2 regions of the Aeromonas sp. TS_SC_11 genome follow, and region 2 is predicted to be linked to the other one. Evidence: predicted binding sites of a transcription regulator. Region 2 holds the regulator's gene; the other holds the start of a gene.

Region 1 (15,530 bases), 1.1 Mb from region 2:
CGCCGGGCCGAGCAGCTGCTGATGGACGAAATGCCCGCCATTCCCGTGTATCACTACAACCAGATGCGGCTGGTGGACCCCACACTGCGAGGGTTGCCGAGCCAGAACCTCAAGGGGGCTATCGCCACCAAGGATCTCTATTTCAGCAAGCAGTAAGGGAGTTCGCGATGAAGATTGCCATCATTTCAGACCTGCACGGCAGCCTGAGCGCATTGGAACAGGTGCTGGCCCAGCTTGCTCCCTGGCAGCCCGATCACTATCTGCTGCTCGGCGATCTGCTCAACCATGGCCCTCGCAATCCGGTGCCGCCGGGTTATGCCCCCGCCGCCGTGGCGGAGCGGCTCAATCAGCTGGCGCCGCACATCATGGCGGTGCGTGGCAACTGCGATTCGGAAGTGGATCAGATGTTGCTGAACTTCCCCATGACAGCACCTTATAACCAGTTGCTGGTGGATGGACGGCGCTGGTTTGTCAGTCATGGTCATCTCTATCGCCCGGATGCGGTACCGATGCCCCCCGGCAGCCTGTTTATCAGCGGCCACACCCATCTACCCGTGCTGCAGCGAGAAGGGGAGCTGGTGCTGATGAATCCGGGGTCTATCTGTTTTCCACGGGGAGAGCTGGCGGCAACCTATGGCCGGTATGAGACGGGCGTGTTGAGCATCCATGCCTGTGCGGACAGCGAAGAACTGTTGAGGCTGGTGTTATAGGTTGGCGACAGGCAGAGCTTGCGCGAGGGGGGAGCGGAAAGGGATCAGGCCTTGATGCCGAATGAGCGTGTGCCGGAGCGGGTGTTGCCCTTGGCGTCATAAGTCAGGGAGTTGCGATCCCGCAACTGGCTCAAAAAGCTTGCCAAGCGGCGGTTGGAGACGATGCTGAGCTCGAGCAGGCGACCATTCACATCGTTTTGTTCCTGACAGGCATCGAGTTTTTCACGCAGGGTAGTCATCTGCTCTGGAAAGGCCGACAGCTGCTGTTGCAGTTCGGGCAGCCGGGCCAAGGTCTGGTCCAGCACTTCAATATCTGCAAGCAGTTTCTGCTTGCGCTCTGCCAGCTCAGGCAGCGCCAATGCTTGGTGCTGCTTGAGCAGGTTGAATTCCTCCTCCAGCAAACCTTGCATCCGGGAGAGATATTCGTCTTGGGTGTGCAGCAGCGAAGGTAAATCCATCATCCGAGCAGCTTGTCCAGAGTGGATTCAAAGCTGAACATCTTTTTGGCTACCGCCTCGCTGTTGACCTGGTATTCACCATTGGCCACGGCTTTCTTCAGACTCTCGACCCGGCTTTCATTGCCGGTGGAGGCTGAGTTGAGGTTTTTCTGCATCTGTTGCAATTGCTGCGCCTCATTGGTCAAGGAGACGGAGTCTGTCTTGACAGTCGCCGCACGGTTGTCGGGAGACGAGGTCGCTTGTTTGGTGTTGGCACCCTGGCTGTTACCGGTGTTTTGCAACCGATTATTCGCCAAGTTGTTGATATTGTTAATAGCCATAGTGTTTACCTTCGTCTGCTTTGCTGTTCGCTTACCTGTTTATCGGTGACCGTCGTCAGAACTTTAGAAAAAAATAACCAGAAAAACATATCAGAAGGGGACCACGACAGAGCCGACTGCGCTGACTTTCCCTTGCACTGTTTTTCCTGAACGAATATTGACGAGGCTGATCATGTCTCCGAAGCTGCCATCTTGCAAGGCTCGGGCCATGGTTTTGATTTGCATGCTGCTGTTTTCTGCACTGAGTGTGACCTGGTCGCCTTTGCAAACCACGCAGACTTGGCTGAGCCGTATGGGCTGACCCGGCTTGAGTTCCCGTTTGCTGCGTACTCCTATCAGGGGGGCCTGATCGCTCAGATAATCACCGCGGATCTGGGTCTGATCCTGATAGGCCAGCGTCAAGACACTCTCACTGAGTATGTCGCCCTTGGCTACCGGGGTAGCCACGGTCACATAGGGTTTCTGGATGCTGACGCGCACCGGCAAATAGAGGTCCCAAGGTTTTTCTTCCTCGCATTTGAGGTAGACGGTGGTGTTACGACGCACCTCCATCCTGGCGGGAAGGCTGATGGTAAGATGCTGCTCGCAGCGGCTCAAAGGTAGTCTGTCATCAATGGAGGCAGCTTGCACATGAGCCTGGGCATCGAGTGGAATATCGAGCTGGCCGAGCACAAACTCTTGCGCCATTTCTTGCAGATAACTGGTCACCTCGGATGCCGTGGCGTGAGATATGCCGCAAAACAGCAGTAAGATGAGGAAAAGTCTACTAATCATTTTCTCTCGCAGGCCGATAAGTTGTTCACGCATATCACCATATTTAACTATGCTTGCTTCAGAATTCGTTTGTAGTGACATCGATAGTCTGACGCAAGCCAATACGCATGCATGATTAATGCCAAGCGTTTTTAGGGAGTGTTTATGGCCAGTATTATGGACTCGGTCAACCAACGTACCCAGCTGGTGGGACAAAACCGGTTGGAGCTGCTGTTGTTTCGTCTCAATGGACGTCAAAGATTTGGCATCAACGTATTTAAAGTGCGTGAAGTGCTGCAATGCCCTCCCTTGACCGTCATGCCAAAGCTCAACTCCTGTATTCGTGGCGTTGCGCACATCCGTGGCCAGACCATTTCGGTGATTGATCTCAGCATGGCGGTGGGCAAACGTCCCATCGAGGACCTGAGCAAGTGTTTCATTATTATTTCCGAGTACAACCGTTCAGTTCAGGGCTTCTTGGTGCATTCGGTTGAACGCATCATCAACATGAACTGGGAATCCATTCTGCCGCCACCCAAAGGGGCAGGGCGCATCAACTACATGACTGCGGTCACGGAGGTAGACGGCGAGCTGGTGGAGATCCTGGATGTTGAACGTATCCTCAACGAAATCTCCCCGGTGTCGACTGAAGTAAGTGCCGAGTTGGTGGATGCCAGTGTTGAGCACAATACCCATGGTCGTCCCGTACTGGTAGCAGATGACTCTTCTGTTGCTCGCAAGCAGGTGCAGCGAGCCCTTGAGGCGATTGGCGTGCAATGTGTGCTGGCCAAGGATGGGCGTGAGGCACTCAACATGTTGCTGGAGATGGCCAAGAATGGCCCCATCAAGGATCAGATTGCCTTGGTGATCTCGGACATCGAGATGCCAGAAATGGACGGTTATACTTTTACCGCAGAGATCCGTAACAATCCCAATCTCAAGGACTTACATGTTATTCTGCACACATCCCTCAGTGGGGTGTTCAATCAGGCCATGGTGCAGAAAGTCGGTGCGAACAATTTCATCGCCAAATTCCAACCGGATGAGTTGGCCAAAGCCGTACAAGGCGCACTCTAATCAAGAAGAACAAACTGCATGAAGACACTTTCGGACGACTTATACAAACAATTCAGCAACTTTCTGGCAGTACAGAGCGGAATCGTGCTGGGTGACAACAAACAGTATCTGGTCAAGAGTCGGCTTTCACCCTTGATGACTCAGTTTGGTATTGAGAGTCTGTCTGATCTGGTTACTCGAGCGATGAGTGTGCGTGAGCGTGACCTGAAAATGGCAGTGGTTGATGCCATGACTACCAACGAGACCCTCTGGTTTCGCGATACTTACCCCTTTCAACTACTCACTGACAAGCTTTTTCCTGAACTGGGCAAGAGTGGCCGTCCGATCAAGATCTGGTCGGCTGCCTCCTCGTCTGGGCAGGAGCCCTATTCCATCGCCATGACGGCGCTGGAACAGCAGGTCAAGAAGCCGGGTACCTTGCCCGGTGGCGTGCAGATTGTGGGCACCGATATTTCCAGCACCATGCTCAATCAGTGCAAGGAAGGGGTGTACGACAGTCTGGCGCTGGCTCGTGGTTTGTCACCTGAGCGCAAAAAATTGTTCTTCGAACCTTATGGTGACAACAAGATGCGGGTGGTGGAACGTGTCAGAAAATTGACCACGTTCCGGCCACTGAACCTGCTGGAGAGCTACAGCCTGCTCGGCAAGTTTGACATCATCTTCTGCCGCAACGTGCTCATCTACTTTGCGCCGGAAGTGAAGTCGAAGATCCTCAATCAGTTCGCAGCCAGCCTCAACCCTGGTGGTTATCTGATGCTGGGGGCCTCAGAGTCACTGGCTGGTCTGACCGATCGGTTCGAAATGGTCCGTTGCAATCCTGGCATCGTCTACAAAGTCAAATAACCCCGCTTAAAATCCCTCTTTGGCACACCTCTTGCTAATAATTTATCAAGCAGGAGGTGTGCTATGGCAATTTCATTCGACAAGGCATTCGGGATTCACCAATACACGCTGGGCGTTCGTTCCAAGCGTGCCGAGGTGCTATCCAGCAACATTGCCAACGCAGATACCCCGGGTTTCAAAGCCAGGGATATCAACTTCTCAGAGGCATTGGCACAGGCCCAGCATCAGCAAGGGTTTGGTATGGCCACCACCAGTGAGAAGCACTTTGCCTTGCAATCGGATGCCCCTGGTCTGATGCAGTACCGCAATCCCCTGCAGCCGGATACCGGTGATGGCAACACGGTTGACGTGCAGCAGGAGCGCAGCGAGTTCTTGCGCAACAGCCTTGAGTACCAGACCTCCCTTGAATTTATGAACGGCAAGATCAGTGGCCTGTTGAAGGCCTTGAAAGGAGAACAGTAATGAGTTTGTTCAAGGTCTTTGACATTGCAGGCTCGGCCATGAGTGCACAGTCTGTTCGACTCAACACGGTGGCCAGCAACATGGCCAACGCCGACAGCGTCAGCTCCAGCGTGGAAAAAACTTACCATGCCAGGCGGCCAATCTTTGCCGCTCAACTGGATCAGGCGATGTCAGACAAGCAATCATCGGTCGGGGTCGAGGTGAAAGGGATTGTCGAGAGCAAGGCCCCCTTGCTCAAGGAGTACAACCCCAACCATCCCATGGCGGACGATGATGGCTATATTTTCAAACCCAACGTCAACATGGTTGAAGAGATGGCGGACATGATCAATGCCTCGCGCAGCTATCAGACCAATGTGCAGGTTGCCGATTCTGCCAAAAAAATGTTGCAGCAGACTCTCAACCTCGGCAAGTCCTGATAGGGGTAAGCACAGATGGCAGATACAAGTAGTGTGAACGGCATCAGCCGTACCACAACCCAGACCACTGATACGACGACGGCCCCGAAGAAAGAGCTGGATCAGGCGTCTTTTCTGAAGTTGCTGACCATGCAGCTTTCCTATCAGGACCCGTTCAAGCCGGTGGATAACGCTCAGATGTTGTCCCAGATGACCTCCATGTCGACTTCGGAGGGGATCAATAGCCTGTCAACCCAGATGGGTAATCTCAACACTCTGATGACCTCAAGCCAGGCGCTGCAAGCTTCTGCGCTGGTGGGGCAAAATGTGCTGTTGCAGAGCAACGTTGGTTTTCTGGAAAACGAGGGTTCCATTGGCGGTGTTGTGGCTGTCGGCGTCGAGAACAAGTACACGAGCGTCAAAATTACCGTAGAAGATGAGAAGGGGCAGGTTATCAAGGAGTTTGCTCTGGAGGGCGATCAAAAGGGGAACGTTGAGTTTACCTGGGATGGCAAAGACAAGAACGGTGAGCCCGTCGCGTCAGGCAAATATGTCCTCAAGGCCAACGGTAACAACTCGGAAGGAAAGTCGGAAAGCATCGCTACGTTTGCTTATGGCAAGGTTGATAGTGTGGTCTTGGGTAATGGAACTAACCCGACACAGCTCAATCTGAAAGGCCTTGGCACAACAACCCTGAACAGTATCCTGCAGATTGCAGGAGCGACCACCACACCACCAACCACCACGCCTACAGCATCGATCTAAGGAGCTGGATATGTCATTTAACAATGCCTTGAGCGGTGTCAACGCGGCACAAAAAGATTTGAACGTTACCGCCAACAACATTGCCAACGTCAATACCATGGGCTTTAAAGAGTCCCGTGCCGAGTTTGCGGATGTTTATGCCAACTCGATCTTTGTCAATGCCAAGACACAGGTCGGCAACGGTGTGGCGACGGGGGCGGTGGCCCAGCAGTTTCATCAGGGGGCGCTGCAATTTACCAACAACGCACTGGATCTGGCGATCCAGGGCAATGGTTTTTTCGTCACATCGGACGGTCTGACCAATCTGGATCGCACCTACACTCGGGCCGGAGCTTTCAAGCTCAATGAAAACAGCTATATGGTCAACAACCAGGGCCACTATCTGCAAGGTTATGAAATTAACACGGATGGGACACCCAAGGCGGTGAGCATCAACGCCACCAAGCCGATTCAAGTACCGGACCGGGCGGGCGAGCCTAAAATGACCGAGCTGGTGGAAGCAAGCTTTAACTTGAGTATTGAGTCGAAAACCAAGCCAACGGACCCCGCCGCTTTTGATCCCACCAACTCAGCTACCTTTGCACACTCAACATCCGTGACGATCTATGATTCGCTTGGCGCCCCCCATGTGATCACCAAGTATTTTGTCCGCCATGAGGATCCGGTTACTCCGGGGACGCCAATGACGCCGGGTACCTGGAGCATGTACATGTATGAGGGGGACAAGCCCATTGATATCGCTAGTGGTGCACCCAGCCCGGGCCCAGGCATCCCCACTGGCGTCCAGATGACGTTTACCTCCGGCGGAAAATTGGATCCAGCTCTTACTATTCCAGCTCCACCGGCCCCGATCAAAACCGTCACGCTGGGCACAGCGGCCGGGATTATTAACAACGGTGCAGATCCCACTCAGGCAGTGGAAATTCGTCTCAGTGATGTGACTCAATACAACTCCCCTTTCAACGTCACCAAACTGACCCAGGATGGCGCCACTGTGGGTAATCTGACCAAGGTGGAGATTACACCGGACGGTATTGTTTCTGCCACCTACAGCAATGCGACGACGTTAAAGGTTGCCATGGTTGCGCTGGCCAAGTTTGCCAACTCGCAAGGACTGACTCAGGTCGGCGATACCTCCTGGCGCCAATCTCTGCTTTCTGGAGATGCGCTGCCCGGTACGCCTAATTCGGGCACCTTGGGCAGTATCAAGTCTTCGGCGGTGGAGCAATCCAACGTGGACTTGACTTCCCAGCTGGTGAATCTCATCACGGCCCAGCGTAACTTCCAGGCCAACTCCCGTTCGCTGGAAGTGAACAGTTCATTGCAGCAGACCATACTGCAGATCCGTTAATGATGACGGTGTTACAGGGGGCGCTTCGGCGCCCCTTTTTATTGTTCCCTTTCCGTTATCCTTCCGTGGGCGTTTATTCAACAGACGTTGGCACTCAAATTGCATTTACCTGATCAGAGTCATCGGTTTGACGGAGGATCTCATGGATCACATGCTTTACATCGCCATGTCAGGGGCCAAGGAAAACATGAATAGCCTGGCTGTTCGTGGCAACAACCTGGCCAATGCCAATACAGTCGGTTTCAAGTCTGACTTCGAGCAGGCGCGCAGTATGCAGGCGTTCGGTGAAGGGCTGCCATCCCGGGTGTTTGCCATGACGGAGCGGCCCGGTCAGAACTTGCAGCACGGCATGTTGATGACGACAGGGCGAGATCTTGACGTGGCCGTTGACGGCCAGGGCTGGATTGCGGTGCAGGATCCCAAAGGCGGGGAAGCCTATACCCGCATGGGCAACCTGCAACTGAGTGCAACGGGCAACCTGCAAACCTCAACCGGTCTGAACGTGGTGGATGATGGGGGCCAACCCATAGTGCTGCCGTTGCCGATGGAAAAGATCGAGATCAACCGGGATGGCACCATCAGCGGTCGTCCTGAAGGGGCTGCCGCCAACCTGCCGGAAGACTTCCAGCGCATCAAGCTGGTAAAACCCGCGGCTGACGCCGTGGAGAAGGGCCAGGACGGACTGTTTCGTCGCAAGGATGGCCAGAATGAGGCGGCCTCGGCCACTGTGGGCCTGATTGCAGGCTCTCTGGAGGGCAGCAACGTCAACGTGGTCGACGAGATGACCAACCTAATCCGGTTGCAACGTCAGTTTGAAACTCAGGTCAAAATCATGAAGACCGCCGAGGAAAATGACGAAGCCCAAACCCAGTTGCTGCGCATCAGCTAATAAAGGAGTTTTACATGAACCCTGCACTTTGGATCAGCAAGACCGGCTTGGATGCACAGCAGACCAACATATCGGTCACCTCGAACAACCTGGCGAACGCCAGCACTGTGGGTTACAAGAAATCCCGTGCCATCTTCGAGGATCTGCTCTATCAGAACATCAATCAGCCCGGTGGTCGCTCCTCGGCGGATACCGAACTGCCGTCAGGCCTGATGTTGGGTGCCGGTGCCAAAGTAGTGGCCACCCAGAAGAACCATGGTCAGGGCAACGTGCAGACCACGGACAACTCGCTGGATCTGATGATCAGCGGCCGTGGCTACTTCGAAATTCAGTTGCCAGACGGCAGCGCGGCTTATACCCGTAACGGCCAGTTCACCCTCAATGATGAAGGGACCATAGTGACTCCGGGCAACGGTTATCCGCTGCAGCCGGAGATCCAGATCCCCGAAAATGCCCAGAGCGTGACTGTGAGCACGGATGGTCAGGTATCGATCCAGCTCAAAGGGGATGGTGCTTCCCAAGTCGTGGGACAGATCAACCTGTCCGACTTCGTCAATGCCTCCGGTCTGCAGCCCATGGGTGAAAACATGTTCCTCGAAACTCAGTCCAGCGGCGCGCCCATCGGAGGTGTAGCCGGTGCAGACGGGCTCGGAGTCATCAAGCAGGGCATGCTGGAGACCTCCAACGTCAACGTGACCGAGGAGCTGGTCAATCTTATTCAGGCACAACGAGTTTACGAGATGAACTCCAAGGTTCTCTCTGCGGTGGACGGCATGATGTCCTTCCTGATCCAGCGCACTTAAGTTGGCTGTGGACGACATGAACTCATTTTTGATCTCGCGCACATCAGTAGGAGGCGCATGATGAAAACCATATGGATGCTGGGACTGCTGGCGCTGGGAGGTTGCAGCAGCACTCTCAATACCGCCAAGCCGGATGATCCCGAGTTTGCCCCCGTTTACGGGGAGTCGGATCCCGTGTCGGTCAGACCTACAGGGGCTATTTTCCAGCCCGATCAGGTCAACGGCATCTACTCGGACATCAAGGCGCACAGAGTGGGTGACATCATCACCATAGAGTTGGCAGAGTCCACCTCTGCCTCCAAGAAAGCGAATACCCAGAGTGGCAAGGATAACAAGCTCAACATCACTCCAGGCCAGCTGGGCGGAGTGCCGATTGAACTGGGCAAGTACAACCTCTCTGCCTCCCTAGCGCAAGACAGTGCCTTCAAGGGGCAGGCCAAGGCGGATCAGAGCAACAGTCTGCAGGGTAATATTTCGGTGAGCGTGGCCAAGGTGCTGCCCAACGGTAATCTGGTGGTGCGCGGCGAGAAGTGGATCATGCTCAACAATGGCAATGAATACATCAGGATCACCGGCATGATCCGGCCCGAAGACGTGACGTCCGAAAACAGTGTGTCGTCACAGAAGGTCGCCAATGCCCGTATCCATTACGGTGGTACCGGTGATCTGGCCAACAGCCAGGAGCAAGGGTGGCTTACCAGCTTTTTCAATGGCCCCTGGTGGCCGCTTTAGGAGATGTTATGAAGTCACTCCGTCTTGTGACCCTGATCTGCTGTCTGATGCCTTTGGGAATGGCCCACGCCTCCCGTATCAAGGACATCAGCTCGGTGGAAGGGGTTCGTAACAACCAGTTGATTGGCTACGGTCTGGTCGTCGGTCTGCCTGGTACTGGCGAGAAGAACAACGCTTTCACCGAGCAGACGTTCCGTACCATGCTCAACAACTTCGGTATCAAGGTGCCGGATAACATCAAGCCCAAGATCAAGGATGTGGCCCCGGTCGCCATCCATGCAGACCTGCCTCCTTTCTCCAAGCCGGGTCAGACCATAGATGTGACCGTATCGGCCATCGGTGAGGCCAAGAGTCTGCGGGGCGGCACCCTGTTGCAAAGCTTCCTGAAGGGGCTGGACGGGCGTGTCTATGCTGTGGCGCAGGGCAGTCTGGTGGTGGGTGGTTTGGGAGCCGAAGGGGCCGACGGCTCCAAGGTGGTGATCAATACGCCGACTGTGGGCCGTATCGCCAACGGCGCGACCGTGGAGCGGGAGGTACCGAATTCCTTCGGCCAGGGGGATACCATCACCTTCAACCTGAATCGGCCGGACTTTACCACTGCTCGCCGCCTGGCGGATGTGGTCAATGATCTGGTGGGACCCAACACGGCGCAGGCACTCGATGCCACCTCGGTCAAGGTCTATGCACCGCGGGATCCGGGGCAGCGAGTCTCTTATCTGGCGACCATAGAGAACCTGGAGGTGGATCCCGCCAGTGAGTCGGCCAAGATCATCGTCAATTCCCGTACCGGCACCATTGTCATCGGCAGCAAGGTGCGGCTCAAGCCTGCGGCTATCAGCCATGGCGGCTTGACGGTCACCATCGCCGAGAACCAGCAGGTCGTTCAACCCAACCCGCTGGCGGGTGGTGAGACGGCCGTTGTCAACAACACCATCATCAATGTGCAGCAAGAGCCTGGGCGCATGTTCAAGCTCGATACTGGCGCGACGCTGGATGATCTGGTCCGGGCGGTGAATCAGGTCGGGGTGGCTCCCGGCGATCTGATGGCGATCCTGGAGGCGTTGCAACAGGCAGGCGCCATCGAAGGTCAGCTGGTCATACTGTAACAAGCGGCAAGGGGTTGCCACGGGCGGCAATGAGGTAAGCAAAATGGCAGAGTTTGACACCAACAGCGGCATGAACATGGGCCTGGTGCAGGATATCAAGAACCTGGATCGCCTGCGCCAGTTGAGCCAGAGCAAGGATGGGCAGGCTGCCGCACTGCAAAGCGCTGCCCGCCAGTTTGAATCCATTTTTACCCAGACCCTGTTCAAGGGGATGCGCCAGGCCAATCAGGTGCTGACCCAGGACAATCCCATGAGCAGCAGCTATACCCAGTTCTATGAAGGCATGCTGGATGAGCAGCGGGTGTCCGACATGGCCAGCAAAGGGGGCATGGGGCTGGCCGACATGGTGATCAAGCAGTTTTCCCCCGAGACCTTTACCCGCCACGATGGCCGGGTGCTCAAGATGCCGCAGCGTACCGAACGGGTCTATAAACCCTACCAGCCACCGACCTCGGCGGCCAACGATCTCATCTCGGCTTCAAAAGTTGGCAAAGATTTTGCTGATAAAGAGATGGGCGAGGCTGCCCAGCCGTTGGCCTCATCGCATCGCACCCATCGGATAGTTCCCCCCATGGGGCTGGCACAAGAGGGTCGTGCTGTACGGGGATCAAAGGCGCTGGACAAGACGGCGCAGGTGTTCGAGACCCCGGAAGAGTTCGTCAATCGGCTTATGCCCCTTGCCAAAAAGGCGGCGGACAAGTTGGGCCTGAGCCCGGCGGTACTGGTGGCACAGGCTGCACTGGAAAGCGGCTGGGGCAAGCGGGTGATCAAGAATGGAGAGGGAGAAATCACCCATAACCTGTTCGGCATCAAGGCGGATCCGCGTTGGCAAGGCCCCAAGGCGGTGGTCAGCACCCTGGAGTATGAACAAGGGGTGGCGTCACGCCAGAAGGCAGCATTTCGCTCTTATGAGTCGTTTGAAGAGAGCTTCAACGACTATGTAGATTTCCTGACCTCGGGTACCCGTTACAAAGGGGCCCTGGCCAAGGTGGACAGTCCGGACCGTTACTTTGAAGCCTTGCAACAGGCGGGCTATGCCACGGATCCCCAGTACGCCAGGAAACTGAAACAGGTGTTGCGCAGTGATGCCATTGCTGGCTACTCCGCTACCACCAACACAGAAATGGAGCTGTAAGTCATGGCAAGCGATCTGCTTGGAATTGGTACCTCGGGTGTGTTGGCACAGCAACGCTTGCTGCAGACCACCAGCAACAACATAGTCAACGTCAACAGCCAGGGCTATGTGCGTGAGCGTACGCTGATATATACCAATTCCGTCGGTATGGGCACGGGTGACATGCTGACCGATCGGGTCATCAATACCTACGCCCAGGGTGAGGTGCGCCGTGATACATCCGCCTATTACGCCTCGGCCAGTCGCTACGAGCAGCTCTCCAATACCGACATTTTGCTGGGGGATGCCAGCAACAGTGTCGGTGCAGCCGTTACCTCCTATTTCAAGGCGTTCCATACCGCCAACGAGGCTCCCGCCGACATCGCCGGTCGCAAGACCACCCTGAGCGAGCTCAGCGGCATGGTAAACCGCTTTCATACCCTGTCAGCCCAGCTGGACAAGCAGACCGACACCATCAACACCACCATAGGTGACGAGACCAAGAAGGTTAACAACCTCATCAACAGCATCAATGATCTGAATCAGGCCATCCTCCGCACCCAGGGAACGCCGGAAGAGAATCTGATGCTGTTCGATCAGCGGGATGAAGCCATTCGTCAGCTCTCCGAAAAAATGGAGATCAGCACAGTGCCTCAGGCCAATGGCAGCATGCTGGTCAACATGAGAACGGGCCACTCTTTGGTCCTCAATGGCGGGGTCGCCCAGTTCAGTGTTGTGTCGGGTAACCCGGATTCTCGGGAATCCGAGCTGCAGCTGACCATGGGGGCCAATAAAACCACTATCAGTGACAAAGACATAGGTGGCGGAGTGGGGGGCTTGTTTTCCGCTCGCAATGATCTGGAGCCGAGCAAGCGTGAGCTCGGTCAGTTGGCGGCGGCCATGGCCGATGCCATGAACCGGCAGAACCGGTTGGGGATGGATCTGGATAACGAGCTGGGAGGAGATCTCTTCTCCCTTGCCTCCAGCGATGGGCTGGCCTATGAGCAGAACACAGGCACTGGCGCCGCCAAAGTCAGCTTCGTGCCAGGGAAGGGCACCGAGGTCACCACCTTTGATTACGAGGTGCAGTTCAGCAGCGCCACCGGTTACGAGGTGTTCTCGCTGGACAAGGATGGCAACCGCACCTCGCTGGCGACTGGCAGCACACCACCAGCCACTTTCCAACTGGCAGGTCATGGCATCGAAATAGACTTATCCGGCACACCTGCGGCAGGGGACAGGATCTTGCTGCAACCCACCAAGCAGGCGGCAGCCGGATTGGGCCAAGCGGCCACCCGCCCGGAGGATCTGGCGCTGGCATCCCCCCTCAAGGTCGACAAGCACAAGGACAACTTCGGTTCTGCCGAGATCAAGCTTGGCGGTGTCTTCAATACAGGCACTGGTTCGGGTTTTGGCACCAATACGCTGGATCCGGCAGCGCCCCAGGTGGTGAAGATAGATGGCAGCGGCAACTACGAAGTCTATGCGGCAGATGGCACTACCCTCATCGGCGTGGCGCCGGCTTCCAGCAAGGGTCAGGATCTGATGGCCTCCATCGAGAGCCCGCTGGGGGGACCCAAGGTCTATGCCGACCCGACCCAGGCGCCTGGCTATGAGTTCAGCATCACAGGTACGGTAAGGGCCAGTGACAGTTTCACCCTGAGTTACAACCAGGATGGTTTTGCCGACAATGCCAACGGGTTGGCACTGGCGGAGCTGCAAAACAAGGACCTGGTGCGTAAGAGCACCAATGCCGGCACCAGCAATGACAAGATGACCTTCAACGAGGCTTACTCGGGCCTGGTGACAGGGATAGGCAACCAGACCAACCAGGCCAAGACCTTGCTCAAGGCCAACGAAACAAAATTGAACCAGAGCACCAGTATTTTCGAGAGCGTCTCTGGCGTGAGCCTGGAGGAGGAGGCGGCCAACCTTATCCGCTACCAGCAATCTTATGCGGCATCGGCCCAGGTGGTCAGCACCGCCAAAACCATCTTCGATACCCTGTTGTCTTCAGTGAGGTAAGTGCATGCGTATTACCACCAACATGGTCTATAGCCGGAATATCACCTCGCTGAACAATGCCAACGAAAGGTTGAGCACGGCTTATGAACAGCTGCAGAGCGGGGACAAGTTCAAGACCTCGGGGGAGGACCCCTCCGGCATGAGCCAGAAGATGGCGCTGACCAAGGAGATCGATCTATTCAAGCAGTATGGCGTCAATGGCAGCCTGCTTGAGAACAGCCTGGGTCATGAAGAGACGGTGTTGACCGCGCTCAACACCGCCATGACCAGTGCCCAGACCCTGATCCAGAAATCCAACGATTCCGCGGTGAGCGCAGATGACCGTCTGGCGATTGCCAGTGAGCTGGAAGGGTTGCAAAAACAGATGTTTGACCTGATGAACAGCAAGAACTCTCAGGGCGAGTTTATTTTTGGTGGCAACCAGAGCAAGACCCAGCCATTTATCAAAGACGCCAGCGGGAATTATCTCTTTCAGGGAGATACCGGCCAGCGCAATATTCAGGTGTCACCGACGGTGCAAATTGCAGCCAATGATTCAGGCTTCAATTTGTTTGAGGTAGTGCCTACGCGCAGAACCGGCAGTGCTGCCAGTGCCAATATTCAAGTCGGGGTGGCCGACCAAGGAAATTTCGACAGTTTTTATCGCAATAATTATGATCCAGCCCTAGCCAGCAACCAATATACGGTAACCACGGCCGCGGGTACGCCGGATACGTATGAAATACGGGATGGTGGCGGCACCCTGTTGCAAAGTGGTGATTATGTCGCGGGCAACAAGATCCCCTTCAATGGCCTGGAGCTGACCCTGGATCTGCCTGCAGGCGGTGCAGCGCAAGATTTTGTACTGGATCCCCCCCAGAACAACAATATTCTGGATGGCATGTCCGACTTTATTACCGCTCTGCGTGACCCCAATATTTCAGCGGACGATTTTCAGATAAAAGTCGCGGATGCGACTTCCCACATGAAGAATGCCCGCTTGAATGTCGACCAGGGATTGGGCGAGATCGGCGGCAGGATGAACAGTCTGGAGCAGGTACTTGGCTCGAACGACGGTTTGAGTACCCTCAATCAGCAAGCCAGGGCCAAGGTATCCGAGGCGGACTTGTATGAAGTGATCGCCACCCTGTCAAAAGAGGATGCGGCATTGAGTGCCTCCCAGCTCTCTTTCAGCAAAATAAGCAAACTGACGCTGTTTGATTATATTCGTTGATATTTTCACGGGCCCGGTCACCGCAATTTCATTGCCAGGTGACAGGGCCCATTTGCTGAATATCCACTGCCAACCCCCATATGAATCCACTCTCGCCCTAATTGTAACAAGATATTGCAGCAGGCCAATTACCTTGCCCTGGTGGCTTGACTCGTATTGAGCATTCGATAATTATGCAGCCCGCACAACAAAGGGTTGTGCGTACTTTTTGCAGCATCTCGTTAGGCGAGGCTCCTGTATAAACAAAGGCCACTGATCTCACGACGTCCAGAGACGCCCAAGATCAGGACAGTTTTCATCGGATTAAGGTGTAAACCCAAGTGGCTTCCGGCATGCCGGATACGTTATGCAGTGCTAAAGCTGGTACGTGGGGATGATGACACGCCGGACGGCGTCATTTCCTGCCTATTACTCGTCAATCAAATTGCTGTTTTCTTTCAGACGGCGACCGGATATCCGATCGCGCTCAGGCCCTGCCTGAAATCACATGAGGTCACTTGTGATGAAGAAA
Region 2 (15,530 bases):
GATGAGAAACTGAGAAACAACTTCTGGTACGCCGACTGGTCCTTCCCCATCTTCGTCGGCCTGCTGTCGGCCGGGGTCTTTGCCGGAACCCACATGTACTACCTCTACGGTGTTGGCGCCTTCAACGAGGTTGCCTTCGTCGCCATGCTGAAAGCCGGCATGGACACCGGTGCCTACGGCGCTGTGGCGGCCTTTGGCGCCAGCTTCCTGTTTGCCCGCATCATAGAGGGCTCCCTGGTGGGGATCCTGGACATAGGTGGCGCCATCCAGACCGGCGTCGGCCTGGGCGTGCCCGCCCTGCTGCTGGGGGCCGGCATTCTCTATCCAGTGGAGAACTTCGGCGCCTCCCTGGTGACCGGCATGGTGATTGGTCTGGCGATTGGCTACATCATCATCCTGGCGCGCAAGTTCACCATCAACCAGAGCAACTCCACCTACGGTGCGGACGTCATGATGGGAGCTGGCAACAGCTCGGGCCGCTTCCTGGGCCCCCTGATCATCCTCTCCGCCATGGGTGCCTCCATCCCTATAGGACTGGGTTCCCTGCTGGGGGCACTGCTGTTCTATGTATGGAGCAAGCCCATCACAGGGGGCGCCATCCTGGGTGCCATGTTGCTCGGCACCTTCTTCCCGGTCGCCCTTGCATAAGCACTCGCCGCCCTGCGGGGCGGCCTCTTCGAGGTCATCACCATGCATGACATAATCATCAGAGCGGGACGCCTGGTAAATGGCGAGCTCATCGATATCGCCATCCGGGACGGCAAGATAGCGGCCCTCGGCCAGCTGCCGGCAAAGACCGAGGCGAAGCAAACCCTGGATCTGGCTGGCCGGGTGCATGTAAGTGCGGGCTGGATCGACGGCCACACCCACTGCGACCCCGCCTCCCCCATCTATCACGATGAGCCGGACAAGGTAGGGGTGGAATCCGGCGTCACCACAGTCATTGACGCGGGCAGCACAGGCGCCGACGACGTGGATGACTTCCAGCGGCTGGCCTCGGGCTGCAAGACCCGGGTGCACGCCCTGCTCAACATCTCCCGCATCGGCCTGCTGCGCCAGAACGAGCTGGCGGACAGCCGGGATCTGGACATGGCACTCGCCTCGGCAGCCATTGCCCGTCACCCCAACTTTATTATCGGCATCAAGGCGCGCATGAGCGGCAGTGTGGTGGGTGAGAACGGCCTGCAGCCGCTGCGCATGGCCAAGGCGCTGCAGCAGGCCCACGGCCGGCTGCCGCTGATGGTGCACGTGGGCAACACGCCGCCGGATCTGGACGAGATAGTCGCCCTGCTGGGAGAGGGAGACCTGCTGACCCACTGCTTCAACGGCAAACCGAACCGCATCCTGACACCGGCCGGCGAGCTGCGGGTCGCGGTGCGCGAGGCGATGCAACGGGGCCTTTTGCTCGACATAGGCCACGGCGGCGCCAGCTTCAGCTTCGAGGTGGCGGAGCTTGCCATCCGTCAGGGGATACTGCCCCACACGATCAGCTCGGATATCTACTGCAAGAACCGTATCAAGGGGCCCGTCTACAGCCTGGCCCACGTGATGTCCAAGTTTCTCACCATCGGCATGACGCTGGAGCAGGTGCTCGCCTGCGTCACCGACCATGCCGCCGACGCCCTGCGCCTGGCCGGCAAGGGGCGGCTCGAGGTAGGCGCCGATGCCGATCTGACCCTGTTCGAACTGGCCAGCGGCCCGATCCTGTTTATGGATACCGAGGCACAGTCGCGCAGCGGCGACCTGCAACTGCTTCCCCTCGCCGCCCTGGTGGGCGGTGACCTGGTTCTGACTCACTATGGGAAATCACACCATGCCTTCTGTTTATGAGAAATATCAGCTCAAACCCGTGATCAACGCCTCCGGGCGCATGACCATTCTCGGCGTATCCACCCCCGAGCAGGAGGTGGTCGATGCGGTCAACTTCGGCCTGGGCCACTACTTCGAGGTGAAGGATCTGGTCAACAAGACAGGCGCCTACCTGGCAGGCTTGCTGGATGTGGAAGATGCTGTAGTGGTCTCCTGCGCCAGCGCCGGCATAGCCCAGTCGGTGGCCGCCATGATAGTGCGTGGCGACCCCTACCGGCTGGAGCAGCTGCACGCCCATGCCCACGGGGTGCCAAGTGAAATCGTGCTGCCCAAGGGGCACAACGTCAACTTCGGCGCGCCGGTCGGCACCATGGTCAACTTGGGTGGCGGCAAGGTGGTGGAGGCCGGTTATGCCAACGAGTGCTCCCCTGCCCAGCTGGCCGCCGCCATCAATGCCAACACGGCAGCCATCCTCTACATCAAGTCCCATCACTGCGTGCAGAAGAGCATTCTGTCGGTAGCAGAGGCGGCAGAAGTGGCCAAGGCTCGCCAGCTGCCACTGATCGTCGATGCGGCAGCGGAAGAGGACCTGCGTCTCTATTACAACCAGGGGGCGGATCTGGTGATCTACAGTGGCGCCAAGGCCATCGAAGGGCCCACCAGCGGGTTGGTGCTCGGCAAATGCCAGTATGTGGAGTGGGTCAAGCAGCAGGCCAACGGCATAGGCCGGGCCATGAAGGTGGGCAAGGAGGGGATCCTCGGCCTGACCCGCGCCATAGAGCGCTACCTGGAAAAAGAGAAAGAGAGCGGCGCCGCCATGGTCGCCAAGATGGCCCCCTTCATCGAGCGCCTCAACCAGCTTCCGGGCGTCAGCGCAAAAGTGGTATGGGACAATGCGGGGCGCGACATAGCCCGCACCGATATCGCTTTTGACCACCAGCAGATCGGCATGACCACAGTCCAACTGGTGGCTCGACTGCAACAGGGCAACCCCGCCATCTACTGCCGTGGCTACAAGGCCAACGAAGGCCACATCGAGATCGACGTGCGCAGCGTCACCGCACCCCAGCTCGACCAGATCCATGCCGCCATTGCCAACCTCGTTCAGGAGAATCGTTGATGTCCCTAACTCCCAACGACTACCTCAACCGTGCCTACCTCAATGTATTAGCGGGTTCCAAACAGCATGCCGTCGTCGAAGACCATATCTAATTCAGGAGGATCACTGATGTCCCTAACTCCCAATTACTACCACAACCGTGTCTGCCTCAATGTATTAGCGGGCTCCAAACAGAATGCTGTCGACATTTATGAGGCGGCCGAAGGCCATGTACTGGTCGGTGTACTCTCCAAGAACTATCCGGATGTGCCCTCCGCCGTCGCCGACATGCGCGATTACGCGAAACTCATCGACAACGCTCTCTCCATCGGACTGGGGGCGGGCGATCCACGCCAGTCCACCATGGTGGCCGAGCTGGCATGCCAGCTGCAGCCCCAGCACGTCAATCAGGTCTTCACCGGGGTGGGTGCCAGCCGGGCGCTGCTGGGCCAGCCAGAGACGCTGGTCAATGGCCTCATTTCCCCCACCGGCACCCCCGGCATGGTGAAGATCTCCACCGGGCCCCTCAGTGCCCAGCAACCGGACGGGATTGTGCCCATCGACACTGCCATCGCCCTGCTCAAGGACATGGGCGGCAGCTCGGTCAAGTTCTTCCCCATGGGAGGGCTGGATTGTCGTGACGAGTATCAGGCGGTGGCCGAGGCCTGTGCCCGCCACGGCTTCTGGCTGGAGCCCACAGGTGGCATCGATCTCGACAACTTCGAAGAGATAGTGCGGATCGCGCTGGACGCCGGGGTCGAAAAGGTGATCCCCCACGTCTACAGTTCCATCATCGACAGCGAGAGCGGCCAGACCCGCCCCCAGGATGTACGCACCCTGCTCGCCACGGTGAAACGACTGCTGGCGTGATGAAAGATGGCACCGGTCCGATCACTGGCCGGTGCCTGGCTTGTTAATGACCCGCTTGTTAACATCGACCCTTTATTTCGCGACAGGAGTCCCGTCCCCCCTCATGACCAAGCTGCCCCACCCCAGACTCCATCAACTGCTGACCCAGCTCCATGCCGAACCGCTGCCACAGGAGGAGCTGGCTCGCCGCCTCAATGTCTCCACCCGCACTGTGCGCACCGACGTAGCGACCCTCAACGAGCTGATTGCCACCCACGGCGCCCACCTGATCCACCAGCGTGGCAGCGGCTACCAGCTCAAGATTTACAATCAGGGGCTGTTTGATGAGTTGCTGGCGGCCCAGGAGCAGGAGAGCAGCCTGCCGCGCACCAGCCGCGAGCGAGTGCTGCACCTGCAGATCTTGCTGCTGACGGCGGAACAGGGGATCAAGCTCGACGAACTGGCGGATACCTGGTATCTGAGCCGGGCGGCGCTGCAGGGGGACATGGCGGAAGTGCGGGAGCGGCTCGCCCACTTTGGCTTGCTCATCGACAGCAAGCCACGGCTGGGCATGCGCATCCAGGGTGGGGAGACGGCGATCAGGGCCTGCCTCACCCAGCTGCTCTATCAGGAGCTGCTCCACAACAACCAGTTGCAGAGCCTGCTGCCCAACCTTTGCCCCAGCAAGACGCTGGAGGTAGTGGGCAATCACATCCATGCCCAGCTCAGCCGCCATCAGCTGCGCCTCGCCGATGAGAGCCTGCAGCAGCTCACCATCTACTGCGCCGTCGCCCTGCTGCGGCAGGCTGCGGGGCACGAGCTGCGCCAGTTTGCCAGCGAAGACATCACAGAGACGCTGGCCGCCGTAGCCAGTGACATTTATGCAGAACTGCCGACCCTGATGCCACCGGAAGAAGAGGAGATCGCCTGCCTCGCCATCCAGATCCAGGCCCGCCTCACCGCCGACACGCCCAGGCTCAGCCCGGCCATGGCCGCCGAGAGCGAGCAGTTGGTCGAGCATCTGCTTGCGTATATCCAGCAGCACTATCCCTATGATCTGCGCGGCGACCTGCAGTTACGCGCGGATCTGCAGACCCATATCAGCGCCATGCTGCTGCGGGTCAAATACCAGATCGGCAGCCACAATCCGCTGGCGGATCACATCAAGCAGTACTATCCCCTCGCCTACGACATCACGCTGGCCGCCATTTCGGAGTGGATAAAACAGACCCCTTACCGGCTGACCCACCACGAGATCGGCTACCTGGTAATCCATATCGGGGTAGGGCTGGAGCGCCACTACGACATTGGCTACACCCGCCGTCCCCAGGCACTGCTGCTGTGCGATGCCGGCAACGCCACCTTCCGGGTGCTGGAGGCGCGCATCAAGCGGGAATATCCCCAGCTGCAACTGGCCAGCCTGGAGTCGGTGCGAGATTACGAGGGATTGGCGCGGATCGAGCAGGATTTTGTCATCAGCACTGTCAAGGTGAGCGAGAAGAACGTGTCCGTGGTGCAGGTGGCACCTTTCCCGACCCAGTATCAGCTGGAGCAGCTCGGTAAACTGGTGCTGATCGACCGCACCCGCCCCTACCTGCTCGACAAATACTTCGATGCCGACCACTTCATGGTGGTCAATGAGCCACTCAACCAGGGCCAGCTGTTCGCCCGCATCTGCGATCAGCTGGAACAGGAAGACCGGGTAGAAGCGGGGTTCAGAAGTTCACTCCACGAACGGGAGCGCATCGTCTCCACCCTGCTGGGAGAAGGCATAGCCCTCCCCCACTCCCTCGGCCTGCTGGCGCGGCGCACCCTGGTCTATACAGTGCTGGCACCACAGGGGATCGACTGGGGCAATGGCGAAACAGCCACCCTCATCTTCGTGCTGGCCATCAGCAAGGCGGACTACGAAGAGGCGATGGGGCTCTACGATCTGTTTCTGGCGCTGATGAACGAAAAAGCCAGCAAGAATCTGCTGGCTTGTCGGGATTTTGCCAGCTTCAAGGGGCTGGCGCGCACCGGTTCCTGAACCAGGGCGGGGAGTGAGTCACTCCTCGTTGAAGCCGGAGGTGAACAGCGCCACCACGGCGGCCAGCGCCTCCACTTCTTCGGGGCCCTCCACCTGCACTTCCACCTGCTTGCCCTGGGCTGAATCCAGCATCAGCAGGCCGATCACGCTGTCTGCATCGGCCTCGATGCCGTCCTCATTGCGCAGCAGCACGTGGGCATCGAAGCCCTGTACCAGCTCGAACAGCATCATGGCCGGTCTGGCATGCATACCCAGTTTGTTCTTCACTTCCACCGAGGCTGAGACGGTCATCTGATCTTCCTATTGATCCATCAATGTTGCGGCGTACTTTTGTCGAGGGTGCGGTGGCGGATCTGGACGTTCTTGCCGAGCAAGCGGAACGCGCCAGCCAGCTGCTCTGCGATGAACACGGACCTGTGCTGGCCCCCAGTGCAACCAATTCCCACAGTGACATAGCTACGATTGTTGCGCTCCAGATGAGGCAACCAGGTCGCCAGCATGTTTTCAATCTGCAGGATGAACTGCATCACGTCTGGCTGGCTGGAAAGGTAGCGGGCTACAGGCTCGTCCTTGCCGGTAAAGGGTTTGAGCTCGGGGATCCAGTGTGGATTCGGCAGGAAGCGGGCATCGAACACGAAGTCGGCGTCCTTGGGGATGCCGTACTTGAAGCCGAACGACTCGAACACCAGCACCAGCTCATTCTCTTTCTTGCCGAGCACCCGGGTCTTGATGAGCTCACTCAGGTCATGAATGCTGAGGCTGGTGGTGTCGATACGCAAATCGGCAGTCGAGGAGAGCGGCGCCAGCAGATTGGTCTCTTCACGGATCGCCTCATCCAGCGAGAGCTGCTTGCGGGACAAGGGGTGCAGCCGGCGGCTCTCACCGTAGCGTTTGAGCAGGGTGGAGTTCTCCGCATCGAAGAAGAAACTGGAAAATTCCACCCGGCCCTCATTGCGAACCTGAGCCAGCAGGGTCTCCAGCTTATCTGCGCTCACCGGCAGGTTGCGCACGTCGATACTGACCGCTAGCTTGTCATACTGGCTCTCGACCGACACGATCAACTGGGGCAGCAGGTTGACCGGCAGGTTATCCACACAGTAATAACCCAGATCCTCCAGCACGCGCAGGGCAACTGTCTTGCCCGAGCCAGAGCGCCCACTTACCACTATTAATTGCATCTTGTTGCCTCACCGCTTGGGGTCATCACGAGGGCCCGAATATCAGGCCGACGTCATGATCTGATAGAGATCTTCATCGCTGGTTGCCTGGCGCAACTGGCGGCAAACCGCCTTGTCGCCCAGTTTGGATGCCATCAGGGAAAGGGTCTTGAGGTGCTGTTTGCACTCGCTTTCCGGCACCAGCAGGGCAAAGAGCAGGTCAACCGGTTGATTGTCGATGGAGTCGAAGGGGATAGGCTCTGCGAAGGTCATCAGGATGGCGGTCGGCGGAAACTCGTCACCGATCCGGCCGTGGGGAATGGCGATACCGGCACCGATCCCGGTACTGCCCATTTTTTCTCGTGCCAGCAAACACTCGAACAGTGTCTGGCGAGAGGTCCCCAAGCGCTCAGCGGCTAATTCACTGATGATCTCGAGGGCGCGTTTCTTGCTGGTACAAGGGACCGCACTTTTGGTGCAGCCCCGACTCAGTATGTGTTCAAGTTGCATAGTTATTTTTGATTTAACTTATCTTTGTGCTTGATGATCTGCCGATCCAGCTTGTCCAGCAGGGTATCAATCGCAGCATACATATCAGCATGCTGTGAATTGGCGAACACCTCACCACCGCTGACATGCAGCTTGGCTTCGGCGATCTGGTTCAGTTTTTCTACGCTCAACACCACATGAACATTATTGATGTGGTCAAAGTGACGCTCGAGTTTGGCAAATTTGTTGTTCACATAATCACGCAGAGCTTCGGTGATCTCGACATGGTGTCCGGTCAGGTTAATTTGCATAACGTCTTCCTTTTGTTTTGCCTAAACCAGGCGTTTGCGCTGATTGGATGGCGGGATCAACAAGGATTCACGGTACTTTGCGATCGTGCGTCTCGCCACCATAATACCCTGTTCGGCCAGCAAATCCGCGATCTTGCTATCACTTAGCGGCTTGGCGGGATTCTCTGCCGTCACCAGCTTCTTGATCAGCGCGCGAATTGCGGTCGATGAGCACTCTCCTCCTCCTTCTGTGTTCACATGACTGGAGAAAAAAAACTTCAGTTCGAAGATGCCGCGGGGGGTATGCATGTATTTCTGGGTCGTTACCCTGGAAATGGTCGACTCATGCATCTCCACCGCCTCGGCGATATCGTTGAGCACCATGGGCTTCATGGCTTCTTCACCATACTCGAAAAAGCCCTGTTGTTGCTCGACAATACAGGTCGCCACCTTGAGCAGGGTGTCGTTGCGACTCTCCAGACTCTTGATGAACCACTTGGCTTCTTGCAAGTGGGAGCGAATGAACTGGGTATCCTGGCTGGTACGCGCCTGACGGGCCATGGCGGCATAGGTCTCGTTGACCCGGATGCGCGGTGCAGAATCCGGGTTGAGTTCGACGACCCATTTGTTGCCCTTCTTGACGACGGTGACATCCGGGATCACGTACTGGGAGTCACTCTGTATGATGCCGTTACCCGGCCTGGGCTCCAGTTGCTGGATAAGGTCCAGCACCTCCTTGAGGTCACTCTCCTTGAGCTTGGTCTTGCGGGCCAGGGTGCGGTAATCACGGTTGCCGAGCAAGTCCATGTGCTCCTTGATCACCTCCCTGGCCTCATTGAGCCAGGGCAGTTCAGGAGCGTACTGGCCAAGCTGGATCAGCAGACACTCCTGCACCGAGCGCGCAGCGATGCCGACCGGATCGAAATGCTGCACCCGCTTGAGCACGGCCTCGACCTCGTCGAGTTCCACCTCGACATCCTCGCTGCTCACCGCCGCCTGTATATCTTCGAGAGAGACGGTCAGATAACCGGAGTCATCGATAGCATCTATGATGGCCAGCGCAATGGCGGCATCCAGATCGCTGAACGGGGTGAGGCGCATCTGCCACAGCAGATAGTCCTGCAGGTTCTCGGTGGTTTCCCCCTGATAGACGCTGTCCTCCCCATCGTGGATGGGGCCTGCGCTCTGGGCTGTGCCGGCTGAATAGACATCTTCCCAGGTGGTATCTACCGGCAGTTCGTCCGGCATCTGATCCTGGGCCATGGCATCGCTGGAGTCGAGCTGGCTGTCGTCGACGGGCTCTTCCGGGCTGGTCTCCTGAACGTCATTCTCCTCTTGCTCAAGCAAAGGATTGTTATCGAGCGCTTGCTGAATTTCCTGCTGGAGTTCCAGGGTGGAGAGCTGGAGCAGACGAATCGCTTGTTGTAATTGCGGCGTCATGGTCAGGGACTGACCGAGACGCAACTGTAATGTCGGCTTCATCTACGTCGGGATATCCTTATGTTCAGCGAGGCAGTCGTCAAAGGAAATGAAGAGATGCCCCCTTACTATAGACTGAATTGATCGCCCAAATAGACGCGCTTGACCTGTTCATCGGCAAGGATCTCGGCCGGTGCACCTTCGGCGATCATCTTGCCGTGGCTGACGATATAAGCCTTCTCACATACGTCCAGAGTCTCCCTGACGTTGTGGTCGGTGATCAAGACACCAAGGCCTCTATCTTTCAGATGCTGGATGATCTTCTTGATGTCTATCACAGAAATGGGGTCGACCCCGGCAAACGGCTCATCCAGCAGAATAAAGCGCGGCTCAGCCGCCAGCGCGCGGGCGATCTCGACCCGGCGTCGCTCCCCCCCTGACAGACTCTGACCCAGGTTGTCACGGATATGGGTGATGTTGAACTCTTCCAGCAGTTGTTCGACCTTGTCTTCACGCTCTTCGCGGCTCAGCCCCTTACGGGTCTGCATGACCCCCATCAGGTTGTCGAACACGGACAGACGACGGAAGATGGAGGCCTCCTGCGGCAGATAGCCGATGCCGTTACGGGCACGGATATGCATGGGCTGCTGGCTGATGTCCTGATCATCGATGGTGATGAGGCCGGCATCGCTCTGCACCAGCCCCACTATCATGTAGAAGGAAGTTGTCTTGCCGGCACCGTTCGGGCCGAGCAGGCCGACGATCTGGCCGGTACCCACCTCCAGACTCACGTCACTGACCACCATGCGACGCTTGTAACTTTTTTGCAGGCCGGCTGCTTTCAACACTGCCATGGTTTATTTTCCCTGCTTCTTCTGGTCGGCGGGCTTGTCGAAGTTCTCTACCTGATCAGGCAGGAACACCGTCTTGACCCGCTGGGTCGGCCCCTTGCTCTCGGCGATCATCTTCTGTTTGACGATGTCGTAGCGGATCAGGTCACCGTTGACCTGGCTGTCTTCCTGTTTGAGCTGACCGTTACCGGTAATAGTCACCAGGCGATTTTTCAGCTCGTAGCGAATGCTGTTGCCGTGGGCGTTGACCGGTTTGCCGTTGTCCAGGATCTGGAAGAAGGTGGCAGGCTTGCCATAGGCCGTCATGACCTCGGCCCCTTTGTCGCCGGAACGGATCACCACCACCTTGTCAGCCTTAATCTTGATGGTGCCCTGAGTGATGATGACATCGTCACTGAAGGTGATGCGGTTGTCCTGCATCTCGGCCACCTGTCTGACCGCATCCACATAGACCTTTTCGGCAAAGTCGGACTCTTTGGCACTCACGGTGCCGCACAGCAGCAAAGCCGCGAGGGCCAGATTAGCGTTTTTCATTGAAATAGATGGCATGGCCCTGATCCAGTAATTCAAAATATTTGCGTTCCAGATGACCCTTCAGGCCAACGCCTTCGGTCTGGAATTCCTTACCCACTATGCTGACATGCTGATTGCTTCTCACATTCTGAGTCACCAGATCCAGCTCCAGATAGGGGGTATCCAGTGTGGAGATGAAGGAGGTGGGCAGCAGGCCATCCAGATGTACCTTGTCGCGCAGGATCACGTTGTCATCTGTATTGAGGACACCTGTGTCGGCCGTGACTTTCCACTCGGCCTCACCCTGCTTGTCAAACATGTAGACCACCGGCTTGTTGAAGGTAGCCTGCTCGATGATCTGGTAATACTCCGCATACTCGGACTCCAGCCGTTCTGTGCGTCGACCGTTGACATCAAAACGGGTGGTCACCAGGTTCCTGGCGGTGAAGTCCGGCTGGTAGTTTTCTGCCTTGGTGGTCGGCTCCGGCGTCAGGTCGACATCACCAATCTGCCAGGCGGCCAGCGCCACCAGAAACAGCAGGGCGAACAACAGTGTCTGTCTGCTCATACCGAGGCCTCTGGCTGATAATCGCCATGCCCTTGCGCCTGCAGTATGAGGTCACATACCTCACGCACAGCACCGACGCCGCCAGCCAGTCGAGTCACCATGTCGGCCCGGGCCAGTACCAGCGGATGAGCATCAGCCACGGCAATGCCGAGCCCGCAGGCCTGCATCACCGGCAGATCTATGGTGTCATCCCCCATATAGGCGGCTTGTGACGCTTCCAGACCCAGCTTGGTCAGCAGCGCCTCGAAGTGGGGCAGCTTCTGATCCGCCCCCTGTACCAGATGCTGCACTCCCAGGCTCTTCATCCGATCGCTGACGATGCGGGAGTTGCGCCCGGTGATGATGGCTATTTCAATCCCGGCATTGAGCAGGGCCCGCATACCGGCGCCATCGCGGGTACAGAAGGTCTTCAGCTCTTCGCCGTCATTGCCCATATAGATGAGGCCGTTGGAGAGCACCCCATCCACATCGCACACCAGCAGGCGGATTTGCGCCGCCCTGTCGTATTGGCTGCGCGTCACCGGACCATAAAGGGTCGGTACGTTTTGCATCAAATTACTCCGGCTTTCAGCAGGTCATGCATGTTGAAGGCCCCCAGCGGGCGCTTGTCACCATCCACCACCAGTAATCCGTTGATCTTTCTGGTTTCCATCAGTTTGACAGCTTCTGCCGCCATCATCTCGGGGCCAACGGTAACACAGTTGGTCGTCATCACCTTGGCGATCGAGGTGTGATGGATATCCACCTGCAGATCCAGGATCCGGCGCAAGTCACCATCGGTGAACAGTCCGGCCAGCAGACCCTCTTCGTTGACGACCGCCGTCATGCCCAGACCTTTGCGACTCACTTCCAGCAGCGCCTGGCTGATGGTGGCATCGATCCCCACCTGGGGCAACAGATCGCCGCTATGCATCAGGTCACCGACCCGCAGCAGCAACCGCTTGCCAAGGGAGCCACCAGGGTGGGAGAGCGCGAAGTCATCGGCGGTGAAGCCGCGGGCTTCCAGCAGGGCAACCGCCAGTGCATCGCCCATCACCAGAGTAGCCGTGGTGCTGGAGGTCGGCGCCAGGCCCAGCGGGCAGGCCTCTTTATCCACCTTGATGCACAGATGCACGTTGGCCTCTTTGGCCATGGTGGAGGCCGGATTGCCTGTCATGCAGATCAACTGGATGCCGCGACGTTTGAGCACCGGCAGCAGGGCCAGGATCTCGTCGCTCTCACCGGAGTTGGAGATGGCGATGATGAGGTCACCGCTGGAGATCATCCCCAGATCCCCATGGCTGGCTTCACCCGGGTGAAGGAAGAAGGCAGGGGTGCCAGTGCTGGCCAGGGTGGCAGCAATCTTGCTCCCGATGTGACCTGACTTACCCATGCCGGTGACCACTATCTTGCCACTGCAGCGCAGCACCAGCTCGCACGCCTTGTCAAAGGCATCGTTCAGGTACTGATAGAGTCCATCAATCGCTTGTTTTTCAATGTCCAGCACAGTACGGGCGCTGCGACGAAAATCGAACAGTTCAGACACTTTCTCAGGCTTTACAGACATAAAGGCACAGCTCCGGGCGGAAATTTGCTGCGGGATTATAAAAAAGTCTGTCGAGATAAGCGAATCGGATACTTCTCGGTCCCAAAAGAGAGACAATCGGTGACGCAAAACTGTCGCGCTTTTGAGGAAGCAGGCTGTTCAATAGTTGTTCCTTGCTGTTGCTTAGACCTAGACTAGCCCATAAAATTCGCTCTTCATTTACACCGGATGGACAATTGTTTGAACAATGACCTTATCACCATCTCCGATCTGACCTTCAGTCACGGAGATCGGCTGTTATACGACGGGATCAACCTGACCATTCCCCGTGGCAAGGTCACTGCGGTCATGGGCCCGAGCGGCATCGGCAAGACGACTTTGCTGCGGCTGATCGGTGGCCAGATCAAGCCGGAGTCCGGTCATATCCTGTTTGACGGGGAAGATATCCCCACCCTCTCCCGCTCTCGCCTGTACGAAGTGCGCAAGCGGATGAGCATGCTGTTCCAGAGCGGCGCCCTGTTTACCGGCATGACGGTCTACGACAACGTGGCCTTCCCGCTGCGGGAGCACTCAGGTCTGCCGGAGGAGCTGATCCACACCATCGTCATGATGAAGCTGCAGGCCGTGGGTCTGCGCGGGGCCGCTCAGCTGATGCCGTCCGAGCTCTCCGGTGGCATGGCACGCCGTGCCGCACTGGCCAGATCCATAGCGCTGGATCCGGACCTCATCATGTATGACGAACCGTTTGTCGGCCAGGACCCCATCACGATGGCGGTGCTGGTCAAGCTGATCAAGGAGCTGAACGATGCCCTTGGCATTACCTCCGTCATCGTGACCCACGACGTGAACGAGGTGCTGACCATCGCCGATTACGCCTATATCATCGCCAACCGCAAGGTGGTGGCGCACGGCACCCCGGCTCAATTGCGCGAAGAGCATAATCCCGAAGTCGAGCAATTCCTGCTTGGATTGCCCGACGGTCCTGTCCCGTTTCATTTTCCGGCAGGCGACCTGCTACAGGATCTGTGATGTTGATAAGCCAAGTAAGCAAGCTGGGCCGGGTTGGCGTGCGCGTCATCAGCTCCATCGGCCGTGCCACCATAATGCTGTTTCATGCGCTGGCGGGCAAACCCGAGCCACGCAAGCACTTCCCTCTGCTGCTTCAACAGTTGTATGTCGTGGGTGTGCAGTCCGTTGCCATCATTCTGGTCTCCGGCCTCTTCATCGGCATGGTGCTCTCGTTACAGGGTTACAACGTATTGAAGGACTTCGGCGCCGAGCAGAGTCTGGGCCCGCTGGTTTCCCTCTCCCTGTTGCGGGAGTTGGGTCCCGTTGTGACCGGCCTGCTGTTTGCTGGCCGCGCCGGCTCGGCACTGACCGCCGAGATCGGCCTGATGAAGGCCACAGAACAGCTCTCCAGTCTGGAGATGATGGCGGTCGACCCGCTGCGCCGGGTAGTGGCCCCTCGCTTCTGGGCCGGCGTCATCAGCATGCCGCTGCTGGCCTTCATGTTCAGCCTGATCGGCATCTTCGGTGGCAAGCTGGTCGGTGTGGATCTGCTGGGGGTGGACGAAGGCAGCTTCTGGTCCGCCATGCAGGCATCCGTCGACTGGCAGGATGACATCATGCAAGGTGCCATCAAGAGCCTGATCTTCGCTCTGGTGGTCACCTGGATTGCGCTCTTTAACGGTTATGATGCCAAGCCGACCTCGGCCGGGATCAGTCAGGCCACAACCCGTACCGTGGTCCACTCCTCCCTGGCCGTGCTCGGCCTGGATTTTATACTCACCGCAGTCATGTTTGGATAAGGTAAAGATGAAGTTCAGCAAAGTAGAATTCCTGGTTGGCGCCTTCATGCTGGCCGGCATCGGTGCCATTCTGGCGTTGGCACTGCAAGTAGCAGGGTTGAGTTTCAAACCGGAAGGAGAAACCTATACCCTGCGCGCCCATTTCGATAATATCGGCGGCCTGAAAGTACGCTCACCGGTCAAGGTTGGTGGCGTCGTCGTCGGTCGGGTCAGCGACATCACCCTGGATGCCAAGAGCCAGGTGCCGGTCGTCTCCCTGCTGATGCAAAAGAGCGCCGGCGAGTTTTCCGAAACCAGCACCCTCTCCATCCTGACTTCGGGCCTGCTCGGCGAGCAGTACATCGGCCTGATGCCCGGCTTCAGCGATGAGGAGATGGGTACCAGCATGCTCAAGGATGGCGACATGATTGAAGACACCAAATCAGCCATTGTGCTGGAAGACCTGATTGGCAAGTTCCTCTATAGCCAGTCTTCCGACACCAAATCCGACAGCAAGTAAGGAGTAACCATGTTCAAGAAGATCACCCTGTTGCTGGGTCTGATGACCAGCATGCTGTTTTCCCTGGTGGCTCACGCCACCAATGCCGCCGACCCCTATGCCCTGGTGGACGAAGCGGCCAAGCAGACCTTTGCCCGCCTGAAGGCGGACAAGTCCCAGGTCAAGAGCAATCCGGATCACCTGCGGGTCATCATCCGTGAAGAGTTGCTGCCCTACGTGGACAACCGCTTCGCTGCCTACAAGGTGCTCGGCAACCAGATCAAGCAGACCACCCCGGCCCAGCGTGACGCCTTCGTCGAGGTGTTCACCGAGTACATGGTGAGTTCCTATGCCGATGCGCTGGCCCATTTCGACAAGCAAACCGTCAAAGTCGAGCCGGGCAAGGCGCCGGGTGACAGCAATATCACCGCCGTCAACGTCAGCGTGAAAGAGGCCGGCAAGCCGGATATCTTCCTCGAATTCAAGCTGCGCAAGAACAACAAGACCGGCGAATGGAAGGCCTTCGACATGGTCGCCGAAGGGATCAGCCTGCTCTCCGCCAAGCAGAACGAGCTGGGCGGCCTCATTCGCCAGAATGGCATAGATGCAGTGATCGCCCAGTTGCGTGCTCACAACGCCAAGCCGT

What was found. The regulator sigma-54, encoded in region 2, starts transcription at its own class of promoters, with help from an activator protein. The targets are predictions, from matches to a motif close to TGGCACNGTTTTNGCTT.
Region 1: the regulator sigma-54 is predicted to act here: its motif matches at 7,226-7,242, upstream of flgF (flagellar basal-body rod protein FlgF).

What each region holds. Positions count from the first base shown of each region.
Region 1 is NZ_CM170470.1:4,317,188-4,332,717, reverse strand. Features, by position in the region: gene AC1P02_RS20005 (peptide ABC transporter substrate-binding protein) at 1-156, shown strand, start outside; gene yfcE (phosphodiesterase) at 168-710, shown strand; gene AC1P02_RS19995 (flagella synthesis protein FlgN) at 755-1,171, opposite strand; gene flgM (flagellar biosynthesis anti-sigma factor FlgM) at 1,168-1,488, opposite strand; gene flgA (flagellar basal body P-ring formation chaperone FlgA) at 1,579-2,184, opposite strand; gene AC1P02_RS19980 (chemotaxis protein CheV) at 2,407-3,318, shown strand; gene AC1P02_RS19975 (CheR family methyltransferase) at 3,337-4,161, shown strand; gene flgB (flagellar basal body rod protein FlgB) at 4,225-4,623, shown strand; gene flgC (flagellar basal body rod protein FlgC) at 4,623-5,042, shown strand; gene AC1P02_RS19960 (flagellar hook assembly protein FlgD) at 5,058-5,786, shown strand; gene flgE (flagellar hook protein FlgE) at 5,797-7,137, shown strand; gene flgF (flagellar basal-body rod protein FlgF) at 7,280-8,026, shown strand; gene flgG (flagellar basal-body rod protein FlgG) at 8,041-8,829, shown strand; gene flgH (flagellar basal body L-ring protein FlgH) at 8,890-9,561, shown strand; gene AC1P02_RS19935 (flagellar basal body P-ring protein FlgI) at 9,570-10,667, shown strand; gene flgJ (flagellar assembly peptidoglycan hydrolase FlgJ) at 10,711-11,802, shown strand; gene AC1P02_RS19925 (FlgK family flagellar hook-associated protein) at 11,806-13,806, shown strand; gene flgL (flagellar hook-associated protein FlgL) at 13,811-15,019, shown strand; M-box (ykoK) riboswitch at 15,230-15,399, shown strand; gene mgtE (magnesium transporter) at 15,522-15,530, shown strand, end outside.
Region 2 is NZ_CM170470.1:655,549-671,078, forward strand. Features, by position in the region: gene AC1P02_RS03065 (DUF4310 family protein) at 1-648, shown strand, start outside; gene AC1P02_RS03070 (amidohydrolase/deacetylase family metallohydrolase) at 691-1,830, shown strand; gene AC1P02_RS03075 (DgaE family pyridoxal phosphate-dependent ammonia lyase) at 1,814-2,929, shown strand; gene dagF (2-dehydro-3-deoxy-phosphogluconate aldolase) at 3,038-3,778, shown strand; gene AC1P02_RS03085 (BglG family transcription antiterminator) at 3,882-5,786, shown strand; gene npr (PTS phosphocarrier protein NPr) at 5,805-6,077, opposite strand; gene rapZ (RNase adapter RapZ) at 6,098-6,964, opposite strand; gene ptsN (PTS IIA-like nitrogen regulatory protein PtsN) at 7,007-7,453, opposite strand; gene hpf (ribosome hibernation promoting factor) at 7,456-7,743, opposite strand; gene AC1P02_RS03110 (RNA polymerase factor sigma-54) at 7,765-9,204, opposite strand; gene lptB (LPS export ABC transporter ATP-binding protein) at 9,270-9,995, opposite strand; gene lptA (lipopolysaccharide transport periplasmic protein LptA) at 9,999-10,526, opposite strand; gene lptC (LPS export ABC transporter periplasmic protein LptC) at 10,513-11,073, opposite strand; gene kdsC (3-deoxy-manno-octulosonate-8-phosphatase KdsC) at 11,070-11,624, opposite strand; gene AC1P02_RS03135 (KpsF/GutQ family sugar-phosphate isomerase) at 11,624-12,619, opposite strand; gene mlaF (phospholipid ABC transporter ATP-binding protein MlaF) at 12,827-13,627, shown strand; gene mlaE (lipid asymmetry maintenance ABC transporter permease subunit MlaE) at 13,627-14,406, shown strand; gene mlaD (outer membrane lipid asymmetry maintenance protein MlaD) at 14,414-14,905, shown strand; gene mlaC (phospholipid-binding protein MlaC) at 14,915-15,530, shown strand, end outside.